DNA from 2 places in the Pseudoalteromonas sp. SIMBA_162 genome. Region 2 is predicted to be linked to the other one. Evidence: predicted binding sites of a transcription regulator. Region 2 holds the regulator's gene; the other holds the start of a gene.
What was found. Region 2 encodes sigma-54, which starts transcription at its own class of promoters, with help from an activator protein. Its sites were predicted from a motif close to GTTGGCACGNNNNTNGNNT; they were not measured.
Positions count from the first base shown of each region.

Region 1: R0J88_RS12010 (BON domain-containing protein) is a predicted target of sigma-54. The motif match lies at 4,794-4,812, and genes of this name have one in related genera.

Region 1 is NZ_JAWJBQ010000015.1:28,707-34,857, reverse strand. It holds gene R0J88_RS12035 (bifunctional diguanylate cyclase/phosphodiesterase) at 1-1,443, shown strand, start outside; gene R0J88_RS12030 (substrate-binding periplasmic protein) at 1,475-2,284, shown strand; gene suhB (inositol-1-monophosphatase) at 2,348-3,151, opposite strand; gene R0J88_RS12020 (VOC family protein) at 3,400-3,816, shown strand; gene R0J88_RS12015 (LiaF domain-containing protein) at 3,872-4,528, opposite strand; gene R0J88_RS12010 (BON domain-containing protein) at 4,848-5,411, shown strand; gene R0J88_RS12005 (YqaE/Pmp3 family membrane protein) at 5,475-5,633, shown strand; tRNA gene R0J88_RS12000 (tRNA-Ile) at 5,919-5,995, shown strand.
Region 2 is NZ_JAWJBQ010000006.1:181,539-187,689, reverse strand. It holds gene rapZ (RNase adapter RapZ) at 1-140, opposite strand, end outside; gene ptsN (PTS IIA-like nitrogen regulatory protein PtsN) at 160-612, opposite strand; gene hpf (ribosome hibernation promoting factor) at 617-904, opposite strand; gene R0J88_RS06700 (RNA polymerase factor sigma-54) at 931-2,430, opposite strand; gene lptB (LPS export ABC transporter ATP-binding protein) at 2,500-3,225, opposite strand; gene lptA (lipopolysaccharide transport periplasmic protein LptA) at 3,222-3,758, opposite strand; gene lptC (LPS export ABC transporter periplasmic protein LptC) at 3,748-4,302, opposite strand; gene kdsC (3-deoxy-manno-octulosonate-8-phosphatase KdsC) at 4,299-4,850, opposite strand; gene R0J88_RS06675 (KpsF/GutQ family sugar-phosphate isomerase) at 4,851-5,822, opposite strand; gene R0J88_RS06670 (calcium/sodium antiporter) at 5,826-6,151, opposite strand, start outside.

The DNA of each region.
Region 1 (6,151 bases), on a different contig from region 2:
ACCGAGCAGTTTGGTTTAGCGACTAATCGTGTTGTTATAGAAGTAACAGAGCAAGACAAAGTAGATAACGACGACTTATTACTTAAAACCATTGCGCATTACCGAGAGCTCGGTTTTACCATTGCAATTGATGATTTAGGTGCCGGGTACTCTGGCTTAAAGCAGTGGTCTGCACTGCGTCCTGACTATGTAAAAATAGATCGTTATTTTATCGATCATTGCGATCAGAGTGAGGTTAAAAAGGAGTTTTTAAAATCAATTATTGTTTTAGCTAAAGCAACAAACACCTTAGTGATTGCAGAAGGCATTGAGCGCTCTGAGGAACTCGCTCTGGTTGAAAGTTTAGGCATTAATAATGTACAAGGTTTTTTATTTGAACGACCGAACTTGCAACCAAGTCGTGATTTTAGCTCTGCTCAAATACAAGCACTTACATTTAAATTATGTGATCAGTTTGATCAGTCAATGGCGATTGGCGCGCTAAGCCAACCACAAAAGGCCATAGCAAGTGATACCCGATGCAAAGACGCTCATTTACTCTTTGAGCAAGACAAAGCCATTATTAGCATACCTGTAATTAATCAACAGGGTCAGCCAGTGGGCCTACTACATAAAGACCAACTTACCGAGGTATTTGCAGCACCCTATGGTCATGCTCTTTATGATAAGCGCCCTGTTATAGAGTTAATGGATAAACAACCCCTGATTGTTGCTGAGGACCAAAAGCTAGATACGGTGAGTAAGCAAATAACTGAGCAAGACTTCGATATTAGGCGCCATATTGTTATTACTAGAGGCGGCAATTATTTAGGGCTTGCGCCTCTTAGAGACATTTTAAAACATATAACAGAAGAAAAAATTCGCCACGCACAACATGCAAACCCGCTAACAATGTTGCCAGGCAATGTCGCAATAAACGAAGCTATAGAGCATAGGTTACGTAATAAAAATAAATTTCATCTTGCTTATATTGACCTGAATCACTTTAAACAGTTTAACGATCTTTATGGCTACGCGAGTGGTGATAGTGTTATTAAATTATTGGCTGATGTAACAGTGCAAGCCTGTACAAATAGTGCTAACTTTGTAGGACACATTGGTGGTGACGACTTTATGGTTGTTTTTGACCAAAGCGATGCGGTAAGTATTTGTAATCGTATTATTGAACAGTTTGAACATCGTTCTCGTGCTTTTTTTACGCCCGATCACATAGCTAGCAAAGGGTATTGGGCTACAAATCGTGAAGGTGAAAAGCAGTTTGTACCGTTACTCACCTTATCTATCGGATTAGTTGAACCCGATTTACAGCAGTGCAAAAATAGCCATCAGGTTGCAGCATTAGCAACGGATGCAAAGAAAGAAGCCAAACGATTTCGTCATAGCTATCTTTTTACATGCAAGCGAAGGCGCCCAGCGCCTCCAGTAGTAGCGATTAGCAAATAGTAAAAAGGTAATTTACTAATAGGTGATCATGATGTTGCCATTAAAGTGTATCGTATGTGTAGTGAGCTTGTTTATTGGAAGTGTTGTAGCAAGCGAAGTTAATATTGTAAAAATTCCGAAAGATCAACATGCGCATTTTGCCCGTGATGATTACCTCAATGACATGCTAACCAAGGCATTGATAAGAGCCCAGTATCCTGTCGAAATAGAACGTGTTGCTGTACACCCGCATCAGCAACGCAATTTAATGTCACTTGATGATAGCTCGCTTGATTTATACTGGAGTATGAGCAGCCCTGAACGAGAGTCACTGGCAACAGCTATTAAAATTCCATTGTTCAAAGGGTATATAGGCAAAAGAGCGTTAGTTACAAATAAACAGAATTTAGATAAATTTAAAGATATAAAAACGCTTGAGCAATTATCAAAACTGAGCTCGGTACAGGGGCATGATTGGCCTGATACGCGCATATTGGTTAATAACGGTTTAAACGTGAGACCATTATCAAACTTGAAAGCCATGTTTGCGCTTACTAGCCAAGGCCGCATAGATTACTTTCCGCGATCATTTATTGAAGTCAATTCTGAGCTTTTAGAGCGAGATCACAAAAATTTACGTATTGTGCCTAATTTATATATTAGCTACCCAACAGCGCTATATTATTTTGTGTCTAAGGATAAGCCTGAGTTGGCTAAAGCGCTTGAGCAGGGAATTAAAATAATGCAGCAAAACGGCGAGTTTGATGCGTTATTTTATGAATACTTTGCTACAGATTTAAATTCCCTTCCTTATACAAAAGGGGAAACTATAGAGATTAAGCTAATAAACCCATATTTTTAACAACAAAAAAGGAGCCTAGGCTCCTTTTTTAGTTGTACCAATTATATTGGTAAAAGCAATTTATTAGCGAAGTAACGATTCAGTTAACACTGGACGAATTTCACGAATAATAGCTTGAGTCAGTTTTGGCGCGCCACAGATGATATTGCCACTGTGGTTGTAGTTATTACCACCAGCAAAATCGACAACCATACCACCTGCTTCTTTAACCATAAGCTCGCCTGCAGCAGAGTGCCAAGGTTTTAAGCCAATTTCAAAAAAGCCATCAACACGGCCAGCAGCAACATACGCCATGTCTAATGCAGAACAACCTGCGCGACGAATATCTGCAGTGTGAACAAATAACGCTTTAAACGCTTCAGTGTATGCATCTGTATGTTGTTTATGCTTAAAAGGAAAGCCCGTTGCTAAAACTGTACCAGCAAGAACAGTTGTTTTACTCACGCGTAAACGCTTGCTGTTAAGTTGTGCGCCTTGACCTTTAGATGCAGTGAAAAGCTCACCACGAATCGGATCATAGATAACGGCTTGGTCTAAACGACCTTTAACTTTAAGTGCAATAGAGATTGCGTAATGTGGAATACCTTTGATGAAGTTTGTTGTTCCATCGATAGGATCTACAATCCATTGGTAATCATCATCCTTGCCTTTGTGTTCACCTAGTTCTTCGCCCACAACAGAGTGAGTAGGGTAAGACTGTAAAATAGTGTCACGGATTACGGCTTCGGCTTCTTTATCAATATTAGTTACTAAATCGTTAGCGCCTTTTTGTTGCACTTCAACTTTTGATAAATCTTCGCCAGCGCGAAGTAAAATTTTGCCTGCGTTACGCGCAGCGCGAACCGCAATGTTTAACATTGGATGCATGGAGTTACCTTTGGGTTGTAAAAGAACGTTTGTATTTTCAGCCGGCGTATTTTAGCGACTTTTGACATAAAGTAAACAATAAACCCTAAATACTTGTGGGTGTTTTTTGTACAGCCTTGAAAGTGTTGCACATTTAATTAAAACAAAAGTGTATTTTTAATGACCCACTAAAAATTTAAAAAAAGCGCTTTACCTAAAGTTAACTTGAGGTTTTATTGTGTGTTTAAATTAACTCACAAGGAAACAGTATGTATTTAGAACACGTAAATTTAGTTGTTAAAAACATTGATACCATGATTCGCTTTTACCAAGCCATTTTTCCCCACTGGGTAATACGAAGTGAAGGGCGGGGTGAATGGTATGGAAAACCAAGGCGTTGGGTCCACTTTGGTGACGACACGCAATACATAGCAATGAGCGATCATGGTGAGGGTGAAAACAGAGCGCTTTCAGGGCATCAAGTTGGGTTTGCTCACTTTGCTTACGTGACGGCTAATTTAGATAATACGGTGTCTCGTTTAAATAAAGCGGGTTTTTCAGTTCATAAGCAAGGCAATGAAAACCCATTTAGAAAAAATATCTACTTCAGAGACCCTTCGGGCTTTGAAGTTGAGTTTGTAGAGTACTTGTCGGATATACCTGCAGAACGAAATAATGATCTTTAAGCCCACCACTATATGGCTGCCAAAAGCAGCCATATTAAAGCAAATACAGTTGCACTTATTTACTGCTGACTCCAAGCTGTGACTTTAAATCGTTTGCAAAGCTCATGAACTTTTCTTTTATGGTACGTTTTATCTTTACTTCAACCGACCCTAGTATCGCTTTGCCTTCAATATGAATGGTAGGACCTTGACGCTTATTTAACGTTACTGATTTGTTTTCTAGCGTGCTTAAAATACAAAACATTTTGGACACAACATTAACATGCTCGGGTACGTAAATTTCGTCGCTACCAAAAATACAATTAACATGAATTGTCACGTTTTGATGCGTAAAGATAGCGTCGGTGAAATCAAGCACCACAGAGCCCATATAATTATTTAGGTAAATATTTTTAGGAACCACCCATTGTCCGCTTCGCTCGTTTGAACCCAAAATACTGCGCAGTGTGATGTCGTCATCGCTATTTTGTTGAGCACTGTAATTAGGCGTAAACTGCGATTGCTTTTCAGCTATGTATTGCTTGTCGGTATTAAGTGTTAAGTCTTCTACTAACGTAAGCAGCACAGAATTGTCTTTTGCATCCATTGCTTTGTCTAATCGTCTTTCAAATGCCTCAACCGATATAACGCCATGGCTATAGTTATAAATTAACTGATCAATCACTTGTTCGCGTACTTGCTCTATTGGGCGGTCTTCAACTTTTACAGACATGGGGCATTCCTTAATTGTATTTGCTATTAGTTAACTAGTTAGCAAACCGTATACCAAAATTAATTTTGTTTATTATCAACAGCTTAATTTTTAAAGGCTTTTTGTTTAGTTGTTATATTAACGATACATTAACCAAAATAGCAATAATCTAGTAATTTTCACACTTTGAGAAAGTTTTACTCACTTGCCTGTAAATAGGGGAATGCGTTAAATCTATAAGAGTCTATACTTCTCGTTAAGTTTATGATTTTTAACGGTAAATAAAGTTGGCTTGATGTTCGCATTAGTTAAAGTGTCTTTAATCAAAAGGAGAAAGATTATGAAAACATTTAACAAATCTATTATCGCCGCGTTAGTTCTTGGTACAACAGCAATGGGTGCACAAGCAAACAGCTGGGAAAACGAAAGTAAAGATGCTTGGATTGATGGCAAGGCAGAAACTGTGCTTCTTATGAACACAGACCTAAACAACTTTGACATAAACACTGATGTAACAAATGGCAAGGTAGTACTTACAGGTAAAGTTGATAGCGAAGTAGAGAAAGAGCTAGCAGAAGAGCTTGTACTTAGTCTAGATGGCGTCATGGACGTTGAAAACAGCCTAACCGTTGTTAAAAACATGAGCGCTAAACACACAGATTCTAAAATGATGGATGATGATAACGACCTAACGGACGCTAAAATTACCACCGTTATTACAACACGTTTCCTATTTGATTCTGAAGTAGGTGGAACCGATATTGATGTAGATACCGATAATGGTGTTGTTACATTAAACGGCTCAGTTGAATCATCAGCGGAAAAGCAATTAGCAATCGAAATTGCTAAAAATGCTGAAGACGTACGTGATGTGGTAGATAACTTATCTATCGTAGCTGAATAACGTTATACTCAAAGCCCAGCATTGCTGGGCCTTTTGTTTTTAACTGTTTGAAGGAGCTAAATAATGGATATCATTCGCATAATACTGTCTGTTTTGCTACCACCACTAGGTGTTTTTTTACAAGTGGGCTTAGGTATGCATTTTTGGATTAATATTTTATTAACGCTATTGGGTTACTTCCCTGGGTTAATACATGCAATTTATATTATTGCTAAAAAATAATGCGCAGCTGAGCTATGTTTACGCCAGTTGTAAGTAAATATCGCTCAGCGCATTCTATTAATAAATATTATTTTTAATCATTTTTACTTTATTTTCCTAAAACTCCCCAAATTTACCCATTCACACTCTTTAAAAGATTACAATTTAAGCAGTTAGCTTATTGATTGTTAAAATAAAGGTTTTTGGTAGTGACAAGCCCTAAAAAAGTTTTTATACTGCAACCCGCTTTAGTCGCTCTGTGGCTGAACGCTTCAAAAATTAACTGCCTTGCAGTTATATAAAGTTGGCCCCTTAGCTCAGTTGGTTAGAGCACACGACTCATAATCGTTAGGTCCCCAGTTCGAGTCTGGGAGGGGCCACCACTTTTCAAAGCTTTCCAAGTAAATATCTACTAACTTAATTTAAAAAATATCTCTACGGAACGGTAGCGGATCGGTTTTTAGGCTTTTGTTATAATTTAAAACAACTACTACACGCGCGTAATGCTCGCAAAACCTATATGAGCTTTTGGGCTATAT
Region 2 (6,151 bases):
TTATCAGAAACGCTTCTTACCAAAGAAGGTAATAAATTTACTGGAATGTTATCTACGCAATAATAACCTAGATCTTCAACAACGCGTAAAGCAACCGACTTACCAGAACCAGAACGGCCACTTATGATAATCAACTCCATTAATCACCCTTTAAATTTGTTACGATTGGTCAACAATAATTTGATACAACTCAGCATCCGATTTAGCACAGCGAAGCTGCTTACAAAATTCTTTATTTTTTAGTTTATCAGCTATCGTTGCTAGCGTCTTTAAATGCTGTTGGTTATCGCCTTCAGGTACGATGAGTGCAACAAAAATATCAACAGGGCGGTTGTCTATAGCATCAAAATTAATCGGTGTTTCACTTACTAACACCAATGCTAAAGGTTCTTGTGCGCCGCTCATTCGGCCATGTGGAATAGCAATACCTCTTCCTATCCCTGTGCTGCCTAGCTTTTCGCGGGTTAATAAAGCGCCCAAAATATCCTGTTGAGATAAATACGGTAATTTATCGTGAGCCAGCTCGCTAATAAACTCTAAAATTCTTTTTTTACTATTAAAAAGGACCGCAGCTTTACTGCAGTCCTGGCATATAAGTGAACTTAATTTCATCATATTAGTGTCGAGCAAGCTTCTCTTTGTGTTTAATTACTTGACGGTCAAGCTTGTCAATCAATGAATCAATAGCTGCATACATATCTTGATGTTCAGTGGATGCGAATAATTCAGCACCACTTACATGAATAGTTGCTTCTGCTTTTTGATTTAATTTTTCTATATCAAGAATGACATGAACATTATTAATATGATCAGAGTGCCTTTCTAGCTTCGCAAATTTGGTATTTATATAGTCTCTTAATGAATCAGTTAGTTCTACATGACGACCAGTTAAATTTAGTTGCATAAGCATTACCCTCTTTGTTTAGCGTCTTAAATCAGGCTCTTTCGCTGATTTGACGGTGGAATAGCCAGAGATTCGCGATATTTTGCGATTGTACGTCTCGCTACTTTAATTCCTTGCTCAGCCAATATATCCGCAATTTTGCTATCACTCAATGGTTTTGCTGAGTTTTCTGCTGCGATTAATTTTTTAATAAGTGCACGTATTGCCGTAGATGAACATTCTCCACCATTTTCGGTACTTACGTGGCTTGAGAAAAAGTATTTAAGCTCAAATATTCCACGCGGTGTGTGCATATACTTTTGCGTAGTTACGCGCGAAATTGTTGATTCGTGCATTTCTACCATTTCGGCAACATCATTTAAAACCATCGGTTTCATGGCTTCTGGGCCGTGTTCAAAAAAGCCCTGTTGTTGTTTAACAATACAGTTAGTTACTTTTAAAAGTGTATCATTTCTACTTTCTAAGCTTTTTATAAACCATTTAGCTTCTTGTAAATGTGAGCGAATAAATTGACTGTCGCCGCTTGATTTAACTGTACGCGACATCGCTGCATATTGGCTGTTTACACGAATTTTTGGCATGCTGTCTGGGTTTAACTCTACAATCCAGCGGCCTTTAATTTTTTTAACTGACACATCAGGTATTACATACTCAGACTCTTCTCGTACTATTGTGTCTGCAGGCTTAGGGTTGAGAGTATGAATAAGTGTCATTATTTCTTTAAGCTCATCTTCTTTGAGCTTCGTTTTTTTCATTAATGTACGGTAGTCACGAGCAGCTAACAAATCAATGTGCTCTGTTAAAATCATTTTTGTTTCATCAATAAAAGGCGTGCCTTTATCAAATTGATTTAACTGAATACACAAGCACTCTTGTAAGCTACGTGCCGCAATACCCACTGGGTCAAATAGCTGAATGCGCTTTAAAACCGCTTCTATTTCGTCAAGTTCAACCTCAACGTCATCGTCGTTATCTTGATTAAAGCTCTCTAAAATCTCTTCGCAGCTGAGTGTCAGTATGCCTGAATCATCCACCGCTTCTACAATAGCAATAGCGATGGCTTCATCTGTAGGGCTAAATGGCGTTAATTGTAATTGCCACATTAAGTATTCGTGAAGCGTTTCAGTTGATGCGCCCTGATATATAGACTCATCTTCAGGCATTGGGCCTGAAGATGATGCAGGGGCTGCACTCATATACTCATCCCAGCTAACATCCATTGCCATGTCGTCACTTACGGTATCTTTAGCAAGCGCTTCACCACTGTCTTGTTCATACTCGCTAGGGGCTTCATCTGCAGATACGGTTACTGTAACTTCATCATTATCTGCTTTTTGCTCATTTTTGCCCGCAAGATCATCGGCATAGTCTTGCTCCTCAACCTCAAGTAATGGGTTGCTGTCGAGCGCTTCTTGTATTTCTTGCTGAAGATCCAATGTACTTAATTGCAGCAAGCGAATAGCTTGTTGCAACTGAGGTGTCATTGTAAGTTGCTGGCCCATGCGCAGCTGTAGTGATTGCCTCATGTATCTCTAACAATCCTTTTAAGTTGTTATAATTAATACTAGCAGATGCTTATAAATAAGGCGTAAATGTTACAGCCTAAATTGCTCGCCTAAATATACATCGCGTACAGTTTTATCATTTAATACGTGTTCAGGGGTACCAGAAGCAATCAGTTCCCCATGAGAAACAATGTAGGCTTTTTCGCAAACATCAAGGGTTTCTCTTACATTGTGGTCTGTTATTAATACGCCAATCCCACGGTTTTTCAGGTGTTCAATAATTTTTTTAATATCTAATACTGAGATAGGGTCAACACCGGCAAATGGTTCGTCTAGCAAAATAAACTTTGGATCTGCGGCTAAAGCACGTGCAATCTCTACTCGGCGACGTTCTCCGCCCGATAATGCCATACCTTTGCTATCGCGAATGTGTTGAATGCTAAATTCATCCAATAGATTATTTAATGTATCTTCTCTGGCTTGCTTAGTGAGCTCCTTTCGAGTTTCTAAAATAGCCATTAAGTTTTGATACACTGTTAATTTTCTAAATATAGACGACTCTTGTGGTAAGTAGCCAATGCCTAATCTAGCACGACTGTGCATAGGTAAAAGCGTAATATCGTTATCATCGATAGATATTTTGCCTTTGTCGCTAGGGACTAAGCCTACAATCATGTAAAAGGTTGTTGTTTTACCTGCGCCGTTTGGCCCAAGCAAGCCTACAATACTTCCAGCTTTAACTTCTAAGCCCACATTTTTTACAACTTCACGGCCTTTGTAGCTTTTGGCTAGTAGCTCTGCTTTTAATGTACTCATGGTTGGCCTTTGTCATTTTTTTTAGGCTCCACAGGCACTAAGATAGTGTGTACACGGTCTGTTGAACTTTCATCTTTTTCGGCGCTAATAAGCTGCTGTTCTATATCGTAGGTAATGCTTTTTGCATTCATTTTTTGCCCAGCTTGAGATATCTCTGCATCTCCAATTAATGTTAAAAAACGCGTTGAAACATCGTACCTAACTTCATTAGCGCTGGCGCTCATTATTGTGCCGTCGGCTTGTTTTTCTTCAAAATATGCAGGCGTACCTGTGGCAATTAACAATTGCTTGTTGTCGCCTAGCTCATCGCGCTTGTGAACCTCAAGGCGGTCTGCGGTAATTTTTCTGTCGCCATGAATAATTTCAACATTTTTTTCGAAGATACCTACGTTTTCTTTTAGTTGACCCTCTTGTTTATCCGCACTAATCGAAATTTGATTTGCAGAAATTGGCGCTGTTGGTTCAGCGGCATTAGTACCTAATGCAAGTAAAAATGTTGGAATAATAAAGAGTGTTGATAGTTTATTGGTCATAATAAATAGTTCGCGTATGGTTAATTAATTTTATCACTTCGGTTTTTAAATCGGCTTCTAAGCCTTTACCGGTGATTTTTAAATTGGGCCCTGTAACAATGACAGGCTGCTCTGATTGCATCGTTAGTAATTTTATATCTACCTGAATGTTATCAGCATTAATTTTATCTATCATTGCGTTATCAGTTAAATTACTAGCAACAACGTTACCTTCTAATATTAATTGTCTGCCTTCGTATAATGTTGCTTCATTAGCGTTAATTCGCCATGTTTGTTTGTCGTTGTATAGCGTAAAAATAGGTTTATCAAAAAAGGTAAACCCTAATTCTTGATATAGCTCCATTCGCGCTGCCGTTACTTTATGGCTGATTTTCCCATTTTCGTCATACGCTGTTTGTTTTAGCTCTATGGCTGTGTAATCGGGCTTTGCAATTATGTCTGCTTCGGTTTGTTGTGGTAAATTTACTTGTGTGAAATAAGGGTACCAAAGCCAAACCATACAGCTGATGAATAAAACGCTTAATATTATGCGCGCTGCATTCATGAACTAGTCCCTTTTGTGGTCAAAGGTTTGTTATTTTCAAGCATTAGTAGGTCGGTAAGTTCTCTCACTGCACCAAAGCCACCTAGCATTTTTGTTGTATAATGCGCTAAACGTTTTATTAGCGGATGGGCGTCATTTACTGCAACAGCAAACCCTACTAACTCCATTACTGGCATGTCTGGGCCATCATCGCCAATGTAGGCAATTTGCTCATCATTTAAATTGAGCTTTGTTTTTAGTTCTTCGTAAGCGAGTAGCTTATTTTCTTGGCCTTGATATATATGTTGTACTGTTAGGCTTGTCATACGCTGTTGTACTATTTTTGAGTGGCGTCCTGTAATTACCGCAACTTCAAAGCCGCTATTAATTAGCGCTTTAATGCCAAAGCCATCTTTTGTATTAAATGCTTTGAGCTCTTCGCCTTGGTTACCCAAATAAATGCGACCATCAGAAAACACACCATCAATATCACAAATAAGTAGCTTTACTTTTTTTGCACGTGCTTTTGCGTCTTCACTCAATGGTTGATAGAGCTCTTCAAATTGCATTTATAATACTCCTGCTTTTAGTAAGTCTTGCATATTTAATGCACCAATAGGGTGGTTTTGCTCATTAACGATGATTAAACCATTAATACGCTTTTGCTCCATAATATTAAGTGCTTCAGCGGCCAAAATATCTTGCGTTGCCGTTGTGCAGGACTTGGTCATTACAACATCTATTTGTGTTGTATGTATATCAATTCGTTGTTCTAAAATACGACGTAAATCACCGTCGGTAAATAGCCCTACAAGTTGTTGCTGAGAATCAACTATGGCTGTCATGCCTAAGCCTTTTGCCGACATTTCTATCAGTGCATCTTTTATAGTTTGCGTAACGTTAATAATAGGTGTGTTTTTACCGCTATGCATGACATCTTTTAGGGTCAGCAGTAAACGTTTACCTAAACTCCCGCCGGGGTGAGATAGCGCAAAGTCATCAGCTGTAAAACCGCGGGCTTCTAACAGTGCAACCGCCATGGCATCGCCCATTGCAAGTGTTGCTGTTGTGCTTGCTGTAGGGGCTAAGCCTAACGAACAGGCTTCTTTTTGAACTTTTATGCAAATATGTACGTTTGCAAGCGTTGCCATTGTTGAGCTTGCGTTACCTGTCATGGCTATCATTTTTGCGCCAAGGCGCTTCAAAACAGGAATTATATTGAGGACTTCGCTTGTTTCACCAGAATTAGAAATTAGCATAACCACATCATTTTTAGTGATCATACCTAAGTCGCCATGGCTTGCCTCACCTGGGTGTACAAAAAATGCAGGGCTGCCAGTACTTGCTAAAGTCGCCGCTATTTTATTGCCAATATGACCCGATTTTCCCATGCCTATAACAATAGTTCGCCCTTGGCAGTCATATATTAACTGACATGCTTGATGAAAATTTTCATCCACATATTGTGCAATATCACTCAATGCTTGGCGCTCTATGTCTAATACACGTAGGCCTTGTTCAATAAAATTTAGCGTTGCCATTACTTACCCTACTTGACTGAAAATATACCCTTGGTAGCCTAAAAAAGCGATTAACAATAAGCCGCCCTCTACTCTATTGATGCGCTGAGCACCTCTAAAGTTCAATGACATGATAATAAGTGCAACCGTGGCACCAATCATAATAAGTATGTCGCGGTTAGCAACAGACGGGTCAATAAGAGAAGGGTTGATAATGCCTGCGAAAGGCAGCACGGCAAGAATATTAAAAATATTAGAGCCAACAATATTACCCAGTGCTAAGTCATCTTCATTTTTAAGAACCCCTGCAATTGAAGCTGCAAGCTCGGGCAAGCTTGTACCTATTGCAA